3 regions of the Amorphus sp. MBR-141 genome follow, and region 2 is predicted to be linked to each of the others. Evidence: predicted binding sites of a transcription regulator. Region 2 holds the regulator's gene; each other region holds the start of a gene.
What was found. Region 2 encodes HrcA, which represses chaperone genes, less so after heat shock. Its sites were predicted from a motif close to GTTAGCACTCNCNNNNNGNGAGTGCTAAC; they were not measured.
Positions count from the first base shown of each region.

Region 1: the regulator HrcA is predicted to act here: its motif matches at 4,598-4,626, upstream of groES (co-chaperone GroES).
Region 3: the regulator HrcA is predicted to act here: its motif matches at 4,597-4,625, upstream of groES (co-chaperone GroES).

Region 1 is NZ_JBRJGW010000004.1:197,494-205,324, reverse strand. Features, by position in the region: gene hslV (ATP-dependent protease subunit HslV) at 1-406, shown strand, start outside; gene hslU (ATP-dependent protease ATPase subunit HslU) at 476-1,861, shown strand; gene ACSSVZ_RS07510 (hypothetical protein) at 1,956-3,224, opposite strand; gene ACSSVZ_RS07505 (PH domain-containing protein) at 3,661-4,023, opposite strand; gene ACSSVZ_RS07500 (usg protein) at 4,166-4,435, opposite strand; gene groES (co-chaperone GroES) at 4,772-5,086, shown strand; gene groL (chaperonin GroEL) at 5,136-6,770, shown strand; gene ACSSVZ_RS07485 (VOC family protein) at 6,877-7,248, opposite strand; gene ACSSVZ_RS07480 (helix-turn-helix transcriptional regulator) at 7,300-7,831, opposite strand, start outside.
Region 2 is NZ_JBRJGW010000006.1:154,307-162,137, reverse strand. Features, by position in the region: gene hemW (radical SAM family heme chaperone HemW) at 1-515, opposite strand, end outside; gene rdgB (RdgB/HAM1 family non-canonical purine NTP pyrophosphatase) at 500-1,135, opposite strand; gene rph (ribonuclease PH) at 1,144-1,860, opposite strand; gene hrcA (heat-inducible transcriptional repressor HrcA) at 2,085-3,167, shown strand; gene ACSSVZ_RS10335 (hypothetical protein) at 3,357-3,665, shown strand; gene ACSSVZ_RS10330 (pyridoxal phosphate-dependent aminotransferase) at 3,897-5,099, shown strand; gene ACSSVZ_RS10325 (DUF992 domain-containing protein) at 5,265-5,744, shown strand; gene ACSSVZ_RS10320 (hydantoinase B/oxoprolinase family protein) at 5,998-7,831, shown strand, end outside.
Region 3 is NZ_JBRJGW010000002.1:173,529-181,359, forward strand. Features, by position in the region: gene ACSSVZ_RS03345 (flavin reductase) at 1-126, opposite strand, end outside; gene ACSSVZ_RS03350 (helix-turn-helix domain-containing protein) at 893-1,318, shown strand; gene ACSSVZ_RS03355 (hydroxypyruvate isomerase family protein) at 1,401-2,210, opposite strand; gene ACSSVZ_RS03360 (N-acetyltransferase family protein) at 2,354-2,863, shown strand; gene ACSSVZ_RS03365 (DMT family transporter) at 2,860-3,780, shown strand; gene wrbA (NAD(P)H:quinone oxidoreductase) at 3,788-4,387, opposite strand; gene groES (co-chaperone GroES) at 4,721-5,008, shown strand; gene groL (chaperonin GroEL) at 5,066-6,712, shown strand; gene ACSSVZ_RS03385 (mechanosensitive ion channel family protein) at 6,988-7,831, shown strand, end outside.

The sequences.
Region 1 (7,831 bases), on a different contig from region 2:
CGACGTCATCGCCGGCTTCGCGGGCGCCACCGCCGATGCCTTTACCCTCCTGGAGCGCCTTGAGCAGAAGCTCGAGCAGTATCGTGGCCAGCTCATGCGCGCCTGCGTCGAGCTCGCCAAGGACTGGCGCACCGACCGCTACCTGCGCCGCCTGGAAGCGATGATGATCGTCGCCGACCGCGACACCACCCTGGTGCTGACCGGCAACGGCGACGTGCTGGAGCCCGAGCACGGCGTCGTCGGCATCGGCTCCGGCGGTCTCTACGCCCTCGCCGCCGCCCGCGCCCTGATGGACACCGACATGGACGCCGAGGAGATCGCCCGCCGCGCCATGGGCATCGCCGGCGACATCTGCGTCTACACCAACGGCCAACTCACCGTGGAGCGGCTCGCCAGGGGCGCCTGACGACGGCAGCCCGAGCCGCCGATCGCGACGCCCCCGCGCGACCTCCCCAACGCCTTCCGAAAGTCAGCCATGACCGAATTTTCCTCTTCCGACGTCCAGGAGCCGGCCACCGAGCCCGAGCGGCAGTGGGGCTCCAAGCGGCGCGACTACACGCCGCTCACCAACTTCTCGCCCCGCGAGATCGTCTCCGAGCTCGACCGGTTCATCATCGGCCAGCACGCGGCCAAGCGGGCGGTCTCCATCGCCCTCAGGAACCGCTGGCGGCGCCAGCAGCTCGACGACGAGATCCGCGACGAGGTGATGCCGAAGAACATCCTGATGATCGGCCCCACGGGCGTCGGCAAGACCGAGATCGCCCGCCGCCTCGCCAAGCTCGCCAACGCGCCGTTCATCAAGATCGAGGCGACCAAGTTCACCGAGGTGGGCTATGTCGGCCGCGACGTGGAATCGATCATCCGCGATCTGGTGGAGATCGGCATCACTCAGGTGCGCGAGCGGCGCCGCAAGGACGTGCGGGCGACGGCCCATCTCGCCGCCGAAGAGCGCGTGCTCGATTCCCTCGTCGGCAAGAACGCCAGCCCGGCCACCCGCGACAGCTTCCGCAAGCGGCTCCGGGCCGGCGAGCTCGACGACAAGGAGATCGAGATCGAGGTCGTCCAGGCGCCGTCGATGCCGAACTTCGACATCCCGGGCATGCAGGGCAACGTCGGCGTCATGAACCTCTCCGACGTGCTCGGAAAGGCCTTCGGCAACGTCAAGAAGACCCGCAAGACGACGGTCAAGGAATCCTACGAGGTGCTCATCAACGAGGAGTCCGACCGGCTGATCGACGACGAGAGCCTGGTCCAGGAAGCCGTCTCCCAGGTGCAGAACAACGGCATCGTCTTCCTCGACGAGATCGACAAGATCACCGCGCGCGGCGGCCGCTCCGGCGACGTCTCCCGGGAAGGCGTGCAGCGCGACCTCCTGCCGCTGGTGGAGGGCACCACCGTGCAGACCAAGCACGGGCCGGTGAAGACCGACCACGTTCTGTTCGTCGCCTCCGGCGCCTTCCATGTCTCCAGCCCGGCCGACCTGCTGCCCGAGCTGCAGGGCCGCCTGCCGATCCGCGTCGAGCTGAAGCCGCTGACCAAGGAGGACTTCCGCGCCATCCTCACGGAGACCGAGGCGAGCCTCATCCGCCAGTCGATCGCGCTCCTGAAGACCGAGGACGTCGATCTCGTCTTCACCGACGACGCCATCGACGCGATCGCCGCCATCGCGGTGGACATCAACGCCTCGGTGGAGAACATCGGCGCCCGCCGGCTGCAGACGGTGATCGAGCGGGTGCTGGACGACATCTCGTTCACCGCCTCCGACCGCGCCGGCGACACGGTGACCATCGACGCGGACTACGTGAACACCAACCTCGGCGAACTGGCCAAGAACACCGACCTCAGCCGGTTCATTCTGTAGGACGCCGGCCCCGAAAGCGCGACGCGAGGCGCCGTCCCGATCCGATCGGGACGGCGCCCCCGTGCATCCGCAGCCCGGGCGGGCCCGCCGGGCGCTATTGCGCGGCGGGTGCCTCGCCGAGGCGGGTGATGCTGGCCGTCACCGGATCGCCCAGCGCCTTCAGCTCCAGAAGCGTCGAGGTCTTGACCGGCACGCGCACCGCCGTGCTGCCGTCGAGCGTGTAGACGGTGCCGTCGACGCGCATGCGGAACGGCCCGTCGGCGGTCACCAGCACTTCGGTCGCGCCGCCGGCGCCCGGCGTCACCACGCTGGTCCAGTCGGCCGGAACCGTCATCTCGTCCGCCTCGCCGAGGCTGGAGACTTCGCGGTTGGGGCTTCGCAGCAGGTCGGCGATGCCGGCCTTGTCGATCCAGTAGGCCGCGTAGCCGACGCCACCGGCGATCACCAGCAGGAACAGCAGCAGGGCGATCCAGCCGCCCTTGCCGCCGCGGCGCCGTTCCTCCTCCGGCAAAAGCCCATCCGCGTCCGCCGTCCGGGCGGACGATCGGCCCCAGCCCCGGCGCCGCGGTTCGTGCTCCGCATCGCGCAGCACGTCGTCGATCGACGGATCGTCCTCCTCGGCGTCGCGGTCCGACCCCGATGCCAGCCAGGCGCTGCCGGCGGCCGCGGCCTCGCCGGCGCGGCGGCGCGACAGGTCGGGGCCGGCACGCCGGCGCCGCGCCGGCGGCCGCGGGACCGCAGGCTCGCGCGGCGGCTCCGGCGCCGCGCCCTCGCCGTGTTCCGGCTCGACCGGCGCATCGTCGTCCGTCACCGGCGCCGCCGCTCCGCGGTCGAGGCGGCCGGTCCGCCGGGCATCGGCGGCGAGCGGACGCTGGCGCCCGCCCGACAGCGACGGCTCGACCCGTCCGGGGCCGCGCGGGGCTGCAGGCTCGCCGGCCCGCGCGGCCGCCGGCACCGCGCCGAGGACGGCGCGGTCGTCACGAATGCGGTCGGGAGCCGGAGGCCCGGGCGGCGCCTGCGGGGCGTCGTCCTCCGGGCCAGCATCCTCCTCCGAACCCGGCTCGCCGGCATCGCGCGGCGGTGCGGATCGGTCGGGATCCGCCAACGGCTCCGCAGGCAGGTAGGTCACGTCCGCACCGGGATCGGCCGGCGGCGCTGCGGTCCACGCGTCGGCGGGAAGCGTCTCGTCCTCGATTGCGGAAGGCGCGGCGGCGTCGGCCGGGCGCAGCGCCTCGTCCGGCGCGCGGTCGTCCGTCCCGGGCAGCTCGCCGTCGCTGCGCGGCGGCGCCACCGCCGTGCCGTCGAGGGAGACGGCCGAGCGGAAAGCGCCGCAATAGGGACAGCTCAGAACGGGACGAACCAACGGCTCTCCGCAGGCGCTGCAGCGAAATCGCGCTGTGGTCAAAAGGTCTCTCCCGTCGTGCGCCCCGGACCCGGGCGGGTTCGGAACGCCGTTGTCGCCTTGGTGCGGGCGGTCTGCGCCGGCACAGGTGTGATGAGCATCCACTTCCGGATGCGATGTTCAACGCCTCTCGCGCCGAACATCTACGCTGAAACTGGGAGATGGTGTGGCGAAGCCGGAGCGAACATTACGAATTCCGGCAAAAATCGCCGGACTCCGACGGTTCGGCCGGCAATCCCGTCCCACGGTTGCCGCCGGAGAGGCCGCCGGCCGGCCGGAACGGCAGGCGGAACGGCCCCCTCGGAAAACGGTGCCCATCGCCCTTCCCGGCCCCGGCCCCGGCCCCGGCCCCGACGGAAACGCGGCTGGCCGGACGGCGTTCCGCCGCAGTCCCGGATCAGGGCCGCAAGACCTCGCGCAGCTTCGCCGGTTCCGGCAGACCCTTCATCTCCAGTTCCGGTGTGTCGCCGGCGGTGTAGATGCGCAGCGTGCCCACGTCGAGCATGCGGTCGAGCAGCGACTGGTCGATCTTCACGGTGCGGATCGACGACAGCTCGATCTCGGTGTGTTCCTTCGACAGCAGCCCGCGGTCCAGCGAGATCCGCTCCTCGCCGACGGTGACTGTGGTGGCCCGGTTGAACAGCCACCAGACGACGAGGGCGACCACGCCGATCACCGCCGGAATCAGGATCACGCACAGGACGAACAGGAACGGGTGGCTCTTGAACATCGACGGATGGGCTTGGTAGCGGACGGGCATCGGGCGTTTCCTGACCTGCGGAAGGGCACACGTGGGCGGGCTGACGATGCCGGCGCGCGACGACGCACGTACGACACGGGGGCCGGCCGCGCCGGCCCGTCGGCCACCCTACCCAAATCCCGACGGTTTCGCGCCGACGAAATCAGTGGAGCTGCGACAGCGAGTCCACCGAGCGCCATTCCCAGCCGCCGATCAGCTGCCGGTAGCCGACGTCGACCGAGTGCAGCGTGCCGTCGAGCTCGCGGCGCCAGAAGTCGAGGAAGCGGTTGAGCTCGGGAAAGGCCGGCGCAAGATCGTAGTCCTGCCACAGATAGGTCTGCAGCAGGCCGGGGTGATCCGGCATCCGGTAGAGGATCTTCGCGGTGGTCAGTCCGTAGCCGTCGAGCTGTCGGTCGAAAGCGGAATCGATCATCGGAGCCTCGGTGTTGCAAGCGACCCTGAAATGGTGCATTGCAACCCCGCCGCTGGCAAGCCGGCTTTTCCATTCTCTCAAAGATTTCAGAAACTTAGCAGCACATCTCCTCGATTGCTGCCACCGGCGCCGCGCCGTCCGGCTTCGATTGCGCGGCCGCCTGTTAGCACTTTCTTCTGGCGAGTGCCAAGAAAGTGTGTCAGGTACCTTGCTACCGGTGATGGAGCCTCCCATCTCAGCACCACACGGCCCGCATGCCGAAGACGGATGCGGCCGCCGTGCGGAGGACTCTCAGTCACCGAAATCAGAAATCTGGTTCATTAGGAGGAACACATCATGCAGTTCCGGCCGCTTCACGACCGCGTCGTCGTCCGCCGTATCGAATCCGAAACCAAGACCGCCGGCGGCATCATCATTCCGGACACCGCTCAGGAAAAGCCGCAGCAGGGCGAAGTCGTCGCCGTCGGCCCGGGCGCCCGCAACGAAGCCGGCGAGCTCGTCACGCCGGACGTCAAGGCCGGCGACCGCGTCCTCTTCGGCAAATGGTCCGGCACCGAAGTCAAGATCGACGGTGAAGATCTCCTCATCATGAAGGAGAGCGACATCATGGGTGTCCTGGAAGGGACCGCCGCCGCCAAGGCCGCCGCGTAATCCGCACGGCTCTTGCCGTCAACGCAGTCTCTCAAGGGAGAACATCACTATGGCTGCCAAAGAAGTTAAGTTTTCGACCGCCGCTCGCGACAAGATGCTCAAGGGCGTCGACACGCTGGCCAACGCGGTCAAGGTGACCCTCGGCCCGAAGGGTCGCAACGTGGTCATCGAAAAGTCCTACGGCGCCCCGCGCATCACCAAGGACGGCGTCACCGTCGCCAAGGAGATCGAGCTGGAAGACCGCTTCGAGAACATGGGCGCCCAGATGGTGCGCGAAGTGGCCTCGAAGACCAACGACATGGCCGGTGACGGCACGACCACGGCGACCGTCCTCGCCCAGGCGATCGTCAAGGAAGGCGCCAAGGCCGTTACGGCCGGCATGAACCCGATGGACCTGAAGCGCGGCATCGATCTCGCCGTCGCCGCCGTCGTTGCCGAGCTCGCCGCGAAGGCCAAGGAAATCTCCTCCAACGAAGAGATCGCCCAGGTCGGCACGATTTCGGCGAACGGCGACACGGAAGTCGGTAGCTTCCTCGCCGAGGCGATGCAGAAGGTCGGCAACGAGGGTGTCATCACCGTCGAGGAAGCCAAGTCGCTCGAGTCCGAACTCGAAGTCGTCGAAGGCATGCAGTTCGACCGCGGCTACATCTCGCCGTACTTCGTCACCGATGCCGACAAGATGCGCGTCGAGCTCGAGGATCCCTACATCCTCATCCACGAGAAGAAGCTCTCCAACCTGCAGGCGCTTCTGCCGGTACTCGAAGCCGTCGTCCAGTCCGGTCGTCCGCTGCTGATCATCGCCGAGGACGTCGAAGGCGAGGCGCTTGCCACGCTCGTGGTCAACAAGCTGCGCGGCGGCCTGAAGGTCGCAGCCGTGAAGGCGCCGGGCTTCGGTGATCGCCGCAAGGCGATGCTGCAGGACATCGCCGTCCTGACCGCCGGCACGGTCGTTTCCGAGGACGTGGGCATCAAGCTCGAGAACGTCACGGTCGACATGCTCGGTCGCGCCAAGAAGGTGTCGATCTCCAAGGACGAGACCATCGTGGTCGACGGTGCCGGCGAGAAGTCCGACATCGAAGCCCGCGTGTCGCAGATCAAGGCGCAGATCGAGGAGACCACCTCGGACTACGACCGTGAGAAGCTTCAGGAGCGTCTTGCCAAGCTGGCCGGTGGCGTCGCCGTCATCCGCGTCGGCGGCATGACCGAAGTCGAAGTGAAGGAGAAGAAGGACCGCGTCGACGACGCCATGCACGCCACCCGTGCAGCCGTCGAAGAAGGCGTGGTTCCGGGCGGCGGTGTCGCTCTCCTGCGCTGCATGAAGGTGCTGGAAGGCCTCAACTCCGAGAACGCCGACCAGAAGGCCGGCATCGCCATGGTCCGCAAGGCCATTCAGGCTCCGGCCCGCCAGATCGCCATCAACGCGGGCGAAGAGGGTTCGGTCATCGTCGGCAAGATCCTCGAGAACGAGTCGTTCGGCTTCGGCTGGAACGCTCAGACCGGCGAGTACGGCGATCTGTTCAAGATGGGCATCATCGACCCGACCAAGGTCGTGCGCGCCGCCCTTCAGGACGCCGCCTCGATCGCCGGCCTACTGATCACCACCGAAGCGATGGTCGCCGAGAAGCCCAAGAAGGATGGCGGCGCTCCCGCCATGCCGGGCGGCATGGGCGACATGGACTACTAAGTTCCAGGAGACCCGACCGGCTCTGCCGGAACGGGCCTCTGACGAACACGAAAGGCGCGGGAGCAATCCCGCGCCTTTTTCTGTTGGGCTGTCGGGACGGATACGCTCAGGCGTCGTGGGTCATCGCGTAGACGCGCAGCCGATGGCCATCCGGGTCCACCGCGACGAAGCTGCGCCCGAAGCCGAGGCTGGTCGGCGGCAGCGTGATCGTCGCCCCCCTCGCCTTCCAGGCCTCGTGGGTGGCATCCACCTCCTCCGGGCTAGCCACCTTGAAGCCGAGTTCGCCGCCGCCCGGGCCGCCCTCCGGCGCAGGCTGGATGACGGTCGGATCCCAGAGGCCGAGCTCGGTGCCGGAGGCCAGTTTGAAGAGGGCGAATGGCGGGCTGACGAAGGCCGGCTCCAGACCCAGCAGGTTGGCATAGAAGCGCGCGCTCGCTTCGGGGCTGGACACGTAGAGAAGAACGGTATGGTCGGTCATGGTCGGCTCCGTTGCCGTGTTGCGATGAACCGACCCTGGACGCCCCTGCTGTCAGTTTTTGTCAGCAGTCGCATTCGCCTGCCGCTGCCTCCGCGCCGTCTCCCATTCCCGCGCCAGCACCTGCCGCCGCCGCGGATAGCGCTCGGGCAGCATCTCGGCCGAGCGGATCCGGTCGGTGCGGAAATGCCGGAAGTCCTGGCGCAGCTCGCACCAGGCGGCGAGCACCCGCACCTGATCGAAGAAGGCGAGCGCGAACGGCCAGACGGTTCGCTGCGACGCCGCCCCCGCCGCATCGCCATAGTCGATCGCGAGCTTGCGCTCGGCGCGGATCGCCGCGCGCAGCAGCGCCGGATCGAGCCCGTCCGGGGGGATCTCCCGGCCGGGGCCGATGACGAGAGTCGAGGCGTCGAGCTCGTCACGGAGGTCCTTCGGCAGCACCGCCGCGATGCGCGACAGCGCGCCCGCCGCCGCCCCCTTCAGCCGGTCGTCCCCCCGCTCCGCGACCCAGCGCGAGCCGACGATCAGCGCCTCCAGCTCCTCGATGGAGAACATCAGCGGCGGCATCAGGAAGCCGGGCTTCAGC
Region 2 (7,831 bases):
CAGGACACCCGGGCGAAGGTCGCGCGCGCGATGCCGATCGCCCGGCGCGCCGCGGCGACGTCGTGCAGCCGCCCGAGGAAGCGCAGCTGGTCGTCTTCCAGCGACTGGATGCCCAGCGAGACGCGGTCGACGCCGGCCAGCCGGTAGCCGGCGAAGCGGTCCGCCTCGACGCTCGACGGATTGGCCTCCAGGGTGATCTCGCAGTCGTTGGCGATGCGCCAGGTGCGGCTGACCGCGTCGATGACGCGCCCCACCGTCGCCGGATCCATCAGCGACGGCGTGCCGCCGCCGAAGAACACGCTGGTGACGGTGCGCCCCGGCACCCGCTCGGCCGCGAAGGCGAGCTCGCGCACCAGCGCGTCGGCATAGGACGCCTGGTCGACGCCGCCGTGGCGGACGTGGCTGTTGAAGTCGCAGTACGGGCACTTGGCCGCGCAGAACGGCCAGTGGACGTAGACCGCCAGGCTGCCCTCGCCGCCGGCCGCCGGATCCGCGGGGGTCAGCGCGCCAGGCACGTTTCCGCCAGCGCCTTGAAGGCGCGCGCGCGGTGGGAGAGCGCTGTCGCCGCGCCGGGTCGCCATCCGTGCTTCTCCTCCGCCGTCATCTCTCCGAACGTCCGCTCGAAGCCGTCGGGGAGGAATATGGGGTCGTAGCCGAAGCCTTTCGCCCCCCGGGGCGGCCAGACCAGCGTTCCGGCCACCTCGCCGGGGAACACCTCCACGTGGCCGTCGGGCCAGGCGAGCGCCAGCACGGCGACGAACTGGCCGCGGCGCTCCTCTGGCGCGACCGCACCGCACGCCTGCAGCTTCTCCTCGACGTTGCGCATCGCCTGGGCGAAGTCCTTGTCGGGGCCCGCCCAGCGCGCCGAATAGATGCCGGGCTCGCCGCCCAGCGCATCCACCGCCAGGCCGGAATCGTCGGCGAGCGCCGGCTTGCCCGACGCCGCCACGGCGGCGCGCGCCTTCAGGACGGCGTTCTCCACGAAGCTGGTGCCGGTCTCCTCCGGCTCCGGCAGCCCGAGGTCGGCGGCCGCCACGACGGTGATCGGGAAGCTCGCCAAAAGGTCGCGGATCTCGCGCACCTTGCCGGCGTTGTGGCTGGCGACGACGAGTTCGTCTTCGCTGAACGGGCGGATCGGCATGGTCAGCTGATCGCCAGCTTCTGCAGCTCGACCAGCTGGCCGATGCCGAGTTCGGCGAGGTCGACGAGGCTGCCGAACTCCTCGCGCGAGAACGGCGTGCGCTCCGCGGTGCCCTGGATCTCGATGATCCCCCTGGCGCCGGTCATCACGAAGTTCGCGTCGGTCTCGGCCTCGGAATCCTCCGGATAGTCCAGGTCGAGCACCGGCGTGCCCCGGTAGATGCCGCAGGAGACCGCCGCCACGTGATCGCGCAGCACCTGGCCGCCGCGCAGCATGTTGCGCGCCGCCATCCAGGCGAGGCAGTCCGACAGCGCCACCCAGGCGCCGGTGATCGCCGCCGTGCGGGTGCCGCCGTCGGCCTGGATGACGTCGCAGTCGATGGAGATCTGGCGCTCGCCCAGCGCCTTGCGGTCGACGACGGCGCGCAGCGAGCGGCCGATCAGCCGCTGGATCTCCTCGGTCCGACCCGACGGCTTGCCGGCCTTCACCTCGCGCTGCATGCGGGTGTTGGTGGCGCGCGGCAGCATGCCGTACTCGGCCGTCACCCAGCCCTCGCCGCCGCCCCTCAGCCAGGGCGGCACGCGCTCTTCCAGGCTGGCGGTGCACAGCACATGGGTGTGGCCGAACTTGACGAAGCACGAACCCTCGGCATGCCGCGAGATGCCGCGCTCGAGCGACACGGGCCGCAGTTCGTCGGGCGCGCGGTTGGATGGGCGCATGCGGGCAGTCTCCCCTGGAGGTCTCTCGGGTGTGCGGGGTCTAGTAACCAGCTTTGCCGGGAAGCGTAAAGGCGCGGCGGCCGGTTCGGCCTTGACGGATGGTGCACCGGGGCCAGCATAGGCCTACATAGGGGGTACGTAGGCAGAAGAGGGACCGGCCGGCGGCAAAGGCGTCTCGCCCGGCGCGCGGCACCGGTCCCGCCCATCACCTGGAGGTGCGCGCCGTGGCTTCGGATCGCTGGATCGAACCGCCACACTCGAACCTGGTCGACCTCGACGCGAGGTCCCGGGACATCTTCAAGCAGATCGTCGAGTCCTATCTGGACACCGGCGAACCCATCGGCTCGCGCAACATCTCCCGGCGCCTCGCCACGGTGCTGTCGCCGGCGTCGGTGCGCAACGTCATGGCCGACCTGGAATCGCTGGGACTGATCTACGCCCCGCACACCAGCGCCGGCCGCCTTCCCACCGAGCAGGGCCTGCGCTTCTTCGTCGACGCGCTGCTGGAGATCGGCGACCTGTCCGACCAGGACCGCGCCGGCATCGAGGCCCAGGTGCGCGCCGGCGGCTCCGACCGGGGGCCCGACGCGCTGCTCCACGAGGCCAGCCAGATGCTGTCCGGCCTGTCGCGCGGGGCCGGCGTCGTCGTCGTCTCCAAGGCCGATCTCCGGATGAAGCACGTGGAATTCGTGCGCCTCGACGCCGCCTCGGCCCTGGTCGTGCTGGTCGGCGAGAACGGCTCGGTGGAAAACCGCATCGTCGACCTGCCGCCCGGCCTGCCGTCGTCGGCGCTCACCGAGGCGACCAACTATCTGAACGCCCACATCCGCGGCAAGACGCTGGCCGAGGCGATCACCGCGCTGAAGAGCCTGAAGGTCCAGCAGCAGGCCGAGCTCGACGACCTCACCCAGCGGATGGTGGATGCCGGCATCGCCACCTGGGCCGGCAGCGGCAGCAACGGCGACGGCACGCTGATCGTCCATGGCCGCGCCAACCTGCTGGAGGATCTGACCGCCCAGGAGGACCTGGAGCGCATCCGCCGCCTGTTCGACGACCTGGAGAGCAACAAGGAACTGCTGCAGCTCCTCGACCTCGCCGACGACGCCGACGGCGTGCGCATCTTCATCGGCTCGGAGAACAAGCTGTTCTCCATGTCCGGGTCGTCGCTGGTGGTCTCCCCCTACCGCGACGAGGACAACCGGGTGGTCGGCGTGCTCGGCGTCATCGGGCCCACTCGGCTCAACTACGGGCGGATCATCCCGATGGTCGACTACACGGCGCGTCTGGTGGGACGGCTGGTCCGCTGAGCCGGGCGGCGCTGTCGCCATGCCGCAAAATGCGGCATGGATGAGACACCCGGCGCGAAAAGTCGTCGCCGGACCGATTCGCGTGGGTGCCTCGGAGCGATTCGCGGTTTATATGTTCGGCTCAAGCGTTTGAGCGTCGTTCCGGGGCCTGGGGTGTCTGCGGGAACCGGCTGCAGGGAGATCGACAGTATGATGAGGAGCTTCGCCGCAACCGCAGTGGTGCTGCTGGCCACCGCGCCGGCCGTCCCGGCTCTGGCGCAGCCCGCTGCGGAGATCACCGTGACGCCGGGCGGATACGCCTATCCCGGCCCCTACGGTCCGAACCTTCCCGGCGTCTACATGCTGACCAATTCCGGCCTGCCCACCGGCCCGGACATCAACAGCGGCCAGCTGAAGTCGCCGAACCTCGACATGCCCGTCAACGGCCTGACCTACGACCAGCCGATGGGCCCGGTCGACGGGTGGAACGGCGCCGTCGGCCCGGGCTTCCCCTTCTAGGGCGGTTCCCGGACGCGCGGACCATCCCGCGCGGCAGGACATCGCTCCGGAGCCCCCGCGGAGCGCGGCGATCCGGCCCGTGAAGGGTGCGAAGCCGCCGCATGGCGAGGCGGGCCGCCGCCATCGCCGGGTGACCGTTCCGTTGCAGTCGCGTGCGTGCGGGCCGGTGTGCGCCGTTTCCGGGCGCCGGGCCAACCCCTTTCCAATCCCCTGAACTGAGGTGCATTCAAGATGGCCCTTCTCGCCGACTCCCTGAGCCGTGTTAAGCCGTCCGCGACCATCGCGGTGACCAACAAGGCCGCCGAGCTCAAGCGCGCCGGCCGGGACGTCATCGGTCTCGGCGCCGGCGAGCCGGACTTCGACACCCCGGAGAACATCAAGGAAGCCGCCATCGCGGCCATCCGTTCGGGCAAGACCAAGTACACCGCGGTCGACGGCATTCCGGAGCTCAAGGAAGCCATCGTCGAGAAGTTCAGGCGCGAGAACGAGCTGACCTACAAGACCTCCCAGGTGTCGGTCGGCACCGGTGGCAAGCAGATCCTCTACAACGCGCTGGTGGCCACCCTGAACCCGGGCGACGAGGTGATCGTGCCGGCGCCCTACTGGGTGAGCTATCCCGACATGGTGCTGCTCGGCGGCGGCGAGCCGGTCGCGGTCGAGACCAGCAGCGACACCGGCTACAAGATGACCGCCGCGGCGCTGGAAGCGGCGATCACCCCGCGCACCAAGTGGCTGATCCTGAACTCGCCGTCGAACCCGTCGGGCGCGGCCTACACCCGCACCGAGCTCGGCGAGATCGGCGCGGTGCTGGCGAAGCACCCGCACGTCTGGGTGATGACCGACGACATGTACGAGCATCTCGTCTACGACGACTTCGCGTTCACCACGATCGCCCAGGTGTGCCCGGAACTGATGGACCGCACGCTGACGGTGAACGGCGTGTCGAAGGCCTATGCGATGACCGGCTGGCGCATCGGCTATGCCGGCGGCCCGGAGCAGCTGATCAAGGCGATGGCCAAGATCCAGTCCCAGTCGACCTCCAACCCCTGCACCATCTCCCAGTGGGCGGCCGTCGAGGCGCTCACCGGCCCGCAGGGCTTCATCGCCGAGAACAACATCATCTTCAAGGAGCGGCGCGACCTCGTCGTGTCGATGCTCAACCAGGCGAGCGGCATTTCCTGCCCGACGCCGGAAGGCGCGTTCTACGTGTTTCCGTCGTGCGCCGGCACGATCGGACGCACCTCCCCGTCGGGCAAGGCGCTGGCCACCGACGAGGACTTCGTCACGGAACTTCTGGAGCAGGAAGGCGTTGCCGTTGTCCAAGGCAGTGCGTTCGGTACCGGGCCCAATTTCCGCATCTCCTACGCCACGTCCACCGAAGCGTTGGAGAAGGCATGCGAGCGGATCCAGCGGTTCTGCGGCAGCCTCCGATAGGGCCCTTCCGCCGGATTTCTCCCCGGCTCGGTTCGACCCGGGTGCACGCCTCCGGGCCGCGCATGGCGCGGCTCGGACCGGCCTGATCAGGCCGGTTTGGAAAGGCTGATCCGGGGGGCGGGGCGATTGGCGCTCGCGCACACGGATGCACACAGGAGAATTCCAATGTTCAAGACCGCTGCAGCAGCCGTCGCTCTCACCCTCGTCGCCGCCTCTGCCGTTCCGGCGGCCGCCCAGGAGCGGGCCAAGGTCGGCGTTCTGGAGTGCAACGTCGCCGGCGGCACCGGCTTCGTCTTCGGCTCCACCAAGAATCTCACCTGCGTCTACAAGTCCGCGACCAACGACGTGACCCAGACCTATACCGGCACCATCAACAAGTACGGCATCGACATCGGCAAGACCGACCAGAGCCAGATCGTCTGGGGCGTGCTCGCCGCCGGCGAGAAGTTCGATCCCAACATGCTCGAGGGCAAGTATGTGGGCGCCACCGCTGAAGCCACGGCCGGCGTCGGCGTCGGCGCCAATGCGCTCATCGGCGGCTTCGAGCGCTCGGTCACGCTGAACCCGCTGAGCGTCCAGACGCAGACCGGCATCAACATCGCAGCCGGCGTCGCCGACCTGACGCTGGTCGGCACCAACAAATAAGGCCGTCCGGCCTGCCTCGTGGCAGGCTGCCTCGGATCGGCGCCGCCGTGCGCCGGCCGAGCGGCGGATGATCGGGGCGCCGGAGGATTTCCTCCGGCGCCCTTTTTCGTGATCGGAGCCCCAGCGCAGGCGCGAAACCGACCCGCCATGCCGCCGCAGGCGACTTCGTCTTTGAATTGACGCGCCGGCCGGGGCTACAAGAACCTCTGCAGTCAACCGATGGTCGATCCGGCGGCAAAGGAGATCGCGCTTCATGGATGCGGGCAAGTGGAGCTTCTGGGTCGATCGTGGCGGCACGTTCACCGACATCGTCGCGCGCGCCCCGGACGGTGGTTTCCAGACCCGCAAGGTGCTGTCGGAAAATCCGGAGGCCTACGAGGACGCGGCGCTGCACGGCATTCGCGACCTGATGGGCCTCGCCCCCGAGGCCGCCATCCCGTCCGACCGGATCGACGGGATCAAGATGGGGACGACGGTCGCCACCAACGCGCTCCTGGAGCGCAAGGGCGATCGCACGCTGCTGATGATCACCCGCGGCTTCCGCGATGCGCTGAAGATCGGCCACCAGGCCCGCCCGGACATCTTCGCCAAGGCCATCGTCAAGCCGGACATGCTCTACGAGCGGGTCGCCGAGGTCGACGAGCGGGTCCGGGCCGACGGGACGGTCGAGGCCGAACCGGATCTCGACGCGGTGCGCGCAACCCTCGAACAGGCGAAAGCCGACGGCATCGATGCGGTGGCGATCGCGTTCATGCACGCCTACGCCTACCCCGACCATGAGCGGCGCGTCGCCGACCTCGCCCGCTCCCTCGGCTTCGCCCAGGTGTCGGCGAGCCACGCGGTGTCGCCGCTGATGAAGCTGGTGCCGCGCGGCGACACCACGGTGGTCGATGCCTACCTGTCGCCGATCCTGCGCCGCTACGTCGACCGCGTCGCATCCGCCTTCACCGCGGAGCCCGGCGACGAGGCCTCCCCGGACTCGGCGACGCGCGGCATCGGCCTGATGTTCATGATGTCGTCGGGCGGGCTCACCGCCGCCAACCTGTTCCAGGGCAAGGATGCGATCCTGTCGGGCCCGGCCGGCGGGGTCGTCGGCGCGGTGGAAACGGCGAAGATCGCCGGCTTCGACAAGGTCATCGGCTTCGACATGGGCGGCACGTCCACCGACGTCTCCCATTTCGCCGGCGAGCTGGAGCGCACGCTGGAGACCGAGGTCGCCGGTGTGCGCATCCGCGCGCCGATGATGCAGATCAACACGGTCGCCGCCGGTGGCGGCTCGATCCTCCATTTCGACGGCGCCCGCTTCAAGGTCGGCCCGGATTCCGCCGGCGCCAATCCGGGTCCCGCCTGCTACCGCCGCGGCGGCCCGCTGGCGGTGACCGACGCCAACGTCATGGTCGGCAAGCTGCTGCCCGATGCGTTTCCGAAGATCTTCGGGCCCGACCAGGACCAGCCGATCGACGTCGATGTGGTCCGCCGGCACTTCGACGAGGTCGCCGCCGAGATCGGCGACGGACGCGACGGCGCCCAGGTCGCCGACGGCTTCCTGACCATCGCGGTCGAGAACATGGCCAACGCCATCAAGAAGATCTCGGTGCAGCGCGGCCACGACGTCACCGGCTACACGCTCGTCTGCTTCGGCGGCGCCGGCGGCCAGCATGCCTGCAAGGTCGCCGATGCGCTCGGCATGACCACGGTGATGATGCACCCCTACTCCGGCGTGCTGTCGGCCTACGGGATGGGGCTCGCCGACGTGCGCGCCAACCGCACGCGCTCGGTTGCCCGTCCGCTCGTCGCGGCCCTGGCGGGAGACCTGGAGGCGCTGGCGGCCGAGCTGTCCGCCGAGGTGCTCGGCGAGCTGGCGCGCCAGGCGATCGCCGCGGACGACGTCGCCGTCGATGTGCGCTGTCACCTGCGCTACGACGGCACCGACACCGCGCTGCCTGTGCCGTTCGGCGCGGCGGGCGACATGGAAGCCGCCTTCGCCGCGGTCCACCGCCGGCAGTTCGGCTTCACCTTCGAGGACCGGCCCGTCGTCGTCGAGGCGATCGAGGTCGAGGGGCTGGCGGGCGGCGCCGACCTCGCCG
Region 3 (7,831 bases), on a different contig from region 2:
CGGGTGCGCGGCGGTGACCACCGTCACGCCGGTCGCGAACTGGCCAAGGGTCCGCCGCAGCGCCTTGCCGTCGACGTCGCCGGCCTCGCCGGACTCGATCGGTTGATCGTCCGGATCACTCGTCACTGGCTTCGATATCACAGGTCCCCGCAATGCTGGCACGGCCAGGCGGCCGGAGTTCAATCGATTCCCCCGCGCCGCATGGACGGCGACAGGGTCGCGCGAGACCGGCGTTCATTCAAGCAAGCGTCGTTCGGTCGCACCACTTTAAATCGGTCCGTTTTCGCTTGCCGCACAGTGGACACAAAATAATCGATAATCCCACCCGTCGCCACAATCGAAGGACACGGTCCCGCGAGCGTGACGACCGGGGGTATGGACGCCGCCGGATCAAAGCGCTTCACCCAATCGTGGCAACATCGGGGAGGCTTCGAGATCTGGCAGAGTAAAGGCAAGGTTTTTTTTGCATGGCTGCCTTGCTTCCGACTGGCGGTTGCGCAAAAACGAATGCCATGCATCAATCGATAATTCCGGGCGATCGAAGTGTCTTTCCAGTCGTTAGCAGTGACAGCCGCGAGCGAGATCCGGTGCAACCGTTGCGATGTGAGCGCCACCGGGCGCTTCGTCGGCCGAGCCTAGACATTTGAGTGGGCGTCACGCGTAGGTTTCAGAATCTGCGAACGTTCTCTCAGACAGACGCGAGACACATCCGTATCCGACCGACCGGTGGCAGGCGCATGGGCCGACGGATCGGGCGATCAGACCACAACCGATCGTTGGCCCCGCCTTCAGCCGACGCGGCCTTCAGCCTCCCACAACATGCGGGCCTCACGAAAGGTTTCCAATCTACCTTTGGATTAGGAAGCCAGTTTGGATGACAGGAAAGATTAAAATGCAGAACCAGCGTTCCGCCAACTCCATTGACTATCATGTCGGCACCCGTTTGCGGCTTCGCCGCCTCGAACTGGGCATGAGCCAGGAGCGGCTTGCGGAAAAGCTCGGAATTACCTTCCAGCAGATCCAGAAGTACGAGCGCGGAACCAATCGAATTGGCGCCAGCCGGCTGCATGACATCTCCATCGCGCTGCAGGTGCCGATCAGCTACTTCTTCGAAGGTGCGGAAGGCGTGAAGCCGGGCCCGATCAGCGGCGTCGACTCGCCGCTGTCGGAAGCGCTGAACGATTCGGCGACCGTGCGGCTTCTGCGCGCCTTCTCGCAGATCGAGGATGCCAGCGTCCGTCAGAAGGCGGTGACGGTCATCGAGGCGATCGCGTCGGCGTCCGGCTCCGAAGCGGTCGTGGCCGAGAAGACGGCGTAGCAGGGTCCTGCCCGGATCGGCGCGTTCACCGAGCGCGTCGATCCGCCGCTGCCCGCCCGCCCGATCCGGCTCGCTCGCCGAATCAGACGATGATCCGGCCGGCGGCGGCTTGGCCCTCCATGGCCCGGCGCGCCGACGCCATCCAGCCAAGCCCGGCTTCCGTGCGTCCGGAAGGCCGGTATTCCGCCGAAACGGCACCCGTGTAGCCGACCGACCGGAGAAGCCGGAAGGCCGTCGCCAGGTCGACCTCACCCGTTCCGGGCTCGTGTCGTCCGGGATGATCGGCGAATTGCACGTGCCCGATCACCGCCGCCGCCCGGTAGATCGCCGCGATCAGGTCCGGCTCGGTGCGCGCGACGTGATATAGATCGAACTGCAACCGGACCGCCGGGTGATCGATCTCGCCGAGCAGGTCCAGCGCATCCTCCAGATTGTCGATAAAGTACCCCGGAACGTCGTACGGGTTGACCATCTCGACCATCACCCGGCGGCCCTCCGGCGCAAGCGCATCGGCAAGCGCCCGGACATTCTCAACCAGCACCTGGCGCGTTACGTCGGCGGCCTGCCCCGGCGGCGGCCGGCCGGTGAGGACGTTCACCATCCGGCAGTCGAGCACGTCGGCATAACGCCGCGCCGTCTCGATGCCTTGGCGAAAGCCTTCGACCCGTCCCGCATCGGTCGACAGACCGACGTCTCCGGCACCGGGGTCTCCGGCCGGCGCATTGATCAGGTGGATCGGGCAGCCCGCAGCGGCTCGGGCGATCAGCACCGGGTCGCTGTCATAGGGAAACTGGATCTCGACCCCATCGAACCCGGCCGCAGCCGCTGACGGTATCCGTTCGAGGAGGGGTCGCTCGGTGAACAGAAGCGAAATGTTGGCGATCAGCTGCATCGGGGCCCCACGTCATGATCGCGGACACTGTGCGGTCGGGCGGAAGGGGTTGCAAGGCCGTGGTCCGCGCGCCCGCACCGCTTGACCGCCCGGACCGGCAGGCGCAAGAGCGGAGGGTGCGCCTCAGACGGCCAGGATCTTCGATGACGCCAACCGACATCCGCTTCCGTCCCGCGAGTGACACCGACGGCCCCAGCCTGGCGCGCGTCATCGCAACGGTGTTCGCCGACTATCCGAACTGCCACTTCGTGCCGGACGAGTTTCCCGAACTCGACGCACCCGCCACCCACTACGCCTCGCGGGGCGGACGCCTCTGGGTGGCCTCCGACGGTGACCGCGTCATCGGATCGTGCGCAATTGCGCGGACGGCGGATCGCACCGTCTACGAGCTGTTCAAGGTGTATCTGCTGCCACAGGCGCGCGGAGGCGGTCTGGCCCGGGCCATGCTCGCCGAGGCGACGGCATTTGCGCAGGCCGGCGGCGGTCGGCGGCTGCGGCTGTGGACGGACACCCGGTTTGCCGAGGGCCACCGGTTCTATGAGCGCAACGGCTTCGTCCGGCTGCCCGGCAGCCGCGCCGTGCCGGACGCCTCCGACACCTGGGAGTTCGCCTACACCCGCGAGATCCCCGCCGACGCGACAGCTTCCCGATGAGAAACGAGACGGGCTTCGCGCCGGTCGCGCTCGTGCTTCTGGCCATCGGGCTGCTGTCGGCGATGGATGCCGGCATGAAGATGCAGGCGACCCTGATCCCCCTCCTCCAGGCGGTGTGGCTGCGGTATGCGACGGCGACGGCCGTTCTCGTCCCCGTGTTCCTCGCCCGCCCGCAGAGGCTCACCGTCCGCTCGGTGCGCGCCAACGCGCTCAGGGGCGCGATCGTCGCAGCAACGGCGCTTTCCTTCTTCTACGCGATCGCGGTCCTGCCGCTCGCGCTGGTGGTCGCGATCGCCTTCGTCGCACCGTTCTTCATCGCGCTGCTGGGCTGGCTGCTTCTCGGCGAACCGATCCACCCCCGGATCTGGCTTGGAATCGGCGTCGGCTTCGCCGGCGTGCTCGTGATCTTCGGTGGAGAGCTTCGGGTCGGCGTATCGGCCGACCAGCTGGGCGGCTTTGCCGCGGCCCTGGCCGGGGCGTTCGGCTATGCGCTGGTGGCCGTGCTGATCCGCCGCCAGGCGGCGACCGATCGGACGCAAACGATGGTCCTGCTGCAGACCGCGACGGCCGGGCTGATCCTGACGCCGCTGGCGATCGGCGTATGGGAGCCACTCGACCAGACGACGTTGCTGCTCGGGATCGTCATCGGATGCCTGGGCGCATTCGGCCAGTTGGCGGTCGCCGCCGGCTTCTCCCGCGCACCGGCCGCCCGATTGGGCGTGCTGGAATACACCGGGTTCCTCTGGGCGGCGGTCTTCGGTTTCGTCTTCTTCGCGGAGATTCCGCGTGCCGAAACCCTGGCGGGGGCCGCGATCATCGTCGCGGCCTGCCTGATCGCGCTCCGGCCGGCCCGTGCGGAACCAGCCGGCCGGGCAACCGCGCGGGCGCCCTATGTGGATCCCCCGCGCGACAGCTGAGGCCTCGTCAGGCGGCGAGCTTCGCTGCGATCTTGGCGACGTGCCCGCCCTGGAAGCGGGCGCCGGCGAGTTCGTTGTCGCTCGGCTGACGCGATCCGTCGCCGTCGGCGAGGGTCGTGGCACCGTAGGGGCTGCCGCCGGAGATCTCGTCCATTTTCAGAAGACCGCCGAAGGCATAGGGCAGCCCGACGATGACCAGGCCGTGATGCAGGAGCATCGTCTGGGTGGAGGTGATGGTGGTCTCCTGGCCGCCGTGCTGGGTGGCGGTCGAAGCGAACACCGAGCCGACCTTGCCGACGAGCGCGCCGGACATCCAGTGGCCGCCGGTCTGATCCCAGAAATTCTTCATCTGCGCGGACATCACGCCGAAACGGGTCGGCACGCCGAGGATGATCGCGTCGTAGTTCTTCAGGTCGTCGACCTCTGCGATCGGCGCGTCCTGATCCATCTTGTAGCCGGATGCGCGCGCGACCTCTTCGGACACCAGTTCGGGAACGCGCTTGATGTCGACCTCGGCGCCTTCGGCACGCGCCCCTTCCGCGACGGCCTTCGCCATCGTCTCGATGTGGCCGTAGCTCGAATAGTAAAGAACCAGGACCTTTGCCATTGATCACTCTCCTCGCACACCGGCCCCGGAAATCGGGTCCGCTACTTACTCACCCAGATAGCGGTGCGATCTCCCGGACACGAGGGCCGAGCGTTGAACAGACCGTTGCGGATTAGCGAACCATGCCCACATGGGGGCGACGGGCGGCAGAAAAGTCGCCCCTCTGCTCTCTTGACAGGTCTGGCGACCCCGCCTACGTCAGGCCCGTCGCTAGCACTCACTAAGCCGGAGTGCTAGCGACGCCGGTGGCCGCTCCTCGGAGCGCCGACGGCCTGCTCCGATCCCACCGAGCGGACGCCTGTCCGCTTACCGAGTTCAAGAGGGAAGCAAGCGATGAATTTCCGTCCTCTTCACGACCGCGTCGTCGTGCGCCGCATCGAGTCCGACACCAAGACGGCCGGCGGCATCATCATTCCGGACACCGCCCAGGAGAAGCCGCAGCAGGGCGAAGTCGTCGCCGTGGGCGCGGGCGCCCGTGATTCCAAGGGCGAAATCGTCGCCCCGGACGTGAAGTCCGGCGACAAGGTGCTGTTCGGCAAGTGGTCCGGCACCGAGGTGAAGATCGATGGTGAGGAGCTCCTCATCATGAAGGAATCCGACATCATGGGCGTTCTCGCGTAAGGCAGGCCCCAGGCCGCCCGCGACGCCCCATCGAACTGACATAAAAGGAACCATCCCATGGCCGCGAAAGAAGTTAAGTTTTCGCTCGAAGCCCGCGACAAGATGCTCCGCGGTGTCGACATCCTCGCCAACGCCGTGAAGGTGACCCTCGGTCCGAAGGGCCGCAACGTGGTCATCGAAAAGTCGTTCGGCGCCCCGCGCATCACCAAGGACGGCGTCACCGTCGCCAAGGAGATCGAGCTGGAAGACCGCTTCGAGAACATGGGCGCCCAGATGGTGCGCGAAGTGGCCTCGAAGACCAACGACCTGGCCGGTGACGGCACCACCACGGCGACCGTTCTCGCCCAGTCGATCGTCAAGGAAGGCGCCAAGGCGGTTGCCGCCGGCATGAACCCGATGGATCTGAAGCGCGGTGTCGATCTCGCCGTCGCCGAGGCCATCAAGGATCTCGAGAGCCGCTCGCGCTCGATCGACACCTCCAACGAGGTTGCTCAGGTCGGCACCATCTCCGCCAACGGCGAGAAGGAGATCGGCGAGATGATCGCGTCGGCCATGCAGAAGGTCGGCAACGAGGGCGTCATCACCGTCGAGGAAGCCAAGTCGCTCGAGACCGAACTCGAAGTCGTCGAAGGCATGCAGTTCGACCGCGGCTACATCTCGCCGTACTTCGTGACCAACTCCGAGAAGATGATCGCCGATCTCGAGGATCCCTACATCCTCATCCACGAGAAGAAGCTTTCCAACCTGCAGGCGATGCTGCCGGTGCTCGAAGCCGTCGTGCAGTCCGGCAAGCCGCTGGTGATCATCGCCGAGGACGTCGAAGGCGAGGCGCTGGCCACCCTGGTGGTCAACAAGCTGCGCGGTGGCCTGAAGGTCGCGGCCGTGAAGGCGCCGGGCTTCGGCGATCGCCGCAAGGCCATGCTGCAGGACATCGCCGTCCTGACGGGTGGCACGGTGATTTCCGAGGACGTGGGCATCAAGCTCGAGAGCGTCACCCCGGAGATGCTCGGCCGCGCCAAGAAGATCACCATCACCAAGGACGAGACCACGGTCGTCGACGGTGCCGGCGAGAAGTCCGACATCGAAGCCCGCGTGTCGCAGATCAAGGCGCAGATCGAGGAGACCACCTCGGACTACGACCGTGAGAAGCTGCAGGAGCGTCTCGCCAAGCTGGCCGGTGGCGTCGCCGTCATCCGCGTCGGCGGAGCGACCGAGGTCGAGGTGAAGGAGCGCAAGGACCGCGTCGACGACGCGCTCAATGCGACCCGCGCAGCCGTCGAAGAGGGTATCGTCCCCGGTGGCGGCGTGGCTCTGCTGCGCTGCAAGGCCGCCATCTCCAAGCTGAAGTCCGACAACGCCGACGTCCAGGCGGGTATCTCGATCGTGGTCCGTGCCCTCGAGGCGCCGATCCGTCAGATCGCCGAGAACGCCGGTGCCGAAGGCTCCATCGTGGTTGGCAAGATCCTCGAGGACTCCAATCCGGATCTCGGCTTCGACGCCCAGACGGAAGAGTACGTCAACATGATCGAGAAGGGCATCATCGACCCGACCAAGGTCGTGCGCACCGCCCTTCAGGATGCCGCCTCGATCGCCTCGCTGCTCATCACCACCGAGGCGATGGTCGCCGAGCTGCCGAAGAAGGACTCCGGCGCTCCGGCCATGCCCGGCGGCGACATGGGCGGCATGGGCGGCATGGGCTTCTAATCTCCCAAGCGACGGCCGAGATCGGCGGGCCCTTCGGGGTTCGCCGATCCGACGACGCCCACTTCGGGGCCGGCGGCAACGCCGGCCCTTTTTCTTTGCCAGCCGTCGTCCGGGCGACCCCTCATGGGCGATGGTCCCGTCCAGGGCCCCGCTCTTGAACTTTCGAGGCGATGACGTTTCATGACGTCCAACGGAAGACATCGGCGGCGGAGGATGGCGGGAGGCCCGCATCGGCGGCGGCCCTCTCTCGATCCAGACAAGGGAACAAGCGACCGTTGGACATCATCGACAAGCTGAGCACCGACGCACATTCCGTCATGGACCCGATCCTGACGTGGCTGACCCTTCAGGGGCTGTCCGTCATCTACGCTCTGGTGATTCTGGTCGTCGGCTGGCGCGTTGCCAAAGTCGTCCGCCGCCTCGTCACGCAGATGCTCGACAGGACGCGGCGGGTCGATCCGACGGTGCATGCGTTCCTGTCGAGCCTCGCCTATTATTTCGTGCTCGCATTCGTCGTCATCGCCGTGCTGCAGCTGTTCGGCTTCCAGACGACGAGCCTCATCGCCGTGCTCGGCGCCACGTCGCTGGCCATCGGCCTCGCGCTTCAGGGCACCCTGACGAACCTCGCGGCCGGCGTGATGATCCTGATGTTCCGCCCGTTCAAGCAGGGTGACTACGTGACCGTGGCCGGCCAGTCGGGAACGGTGAAGGAGATCACCCTCTTCACCACCGAACTCGCCACCCCCGACAACGTGCAGATCATCGTGCCGAACGGCAGCGCCTGGGGCACGACCGTCACCAACTATTCGGTCTACCAGACCCGGCGGCTGGAGGTCTCGGTGGGCATCTCCTACGAGGACTCGGTCGACCACGGTCTCGCGACGCTGATGCAGATCGCCACCAGCGACCCGCGGGTCCACGCAGAGCCGGCGCCGTTCGTGTACGTGTCCGAGCTGGGCGACAGCGCCGTGACGCTTTCGCTGCGCGTCTGGTGCGCGGCCAGCGACCTGTGGGCGCTGAAGACGGACTTCACGCGCCGCCTGAAGGTCGACGTCGAGGGCGCCGGCCTGTCCATCCCCTACCCGCACACGACCTTCGTTCCGGCAACGTCCGGCGCCG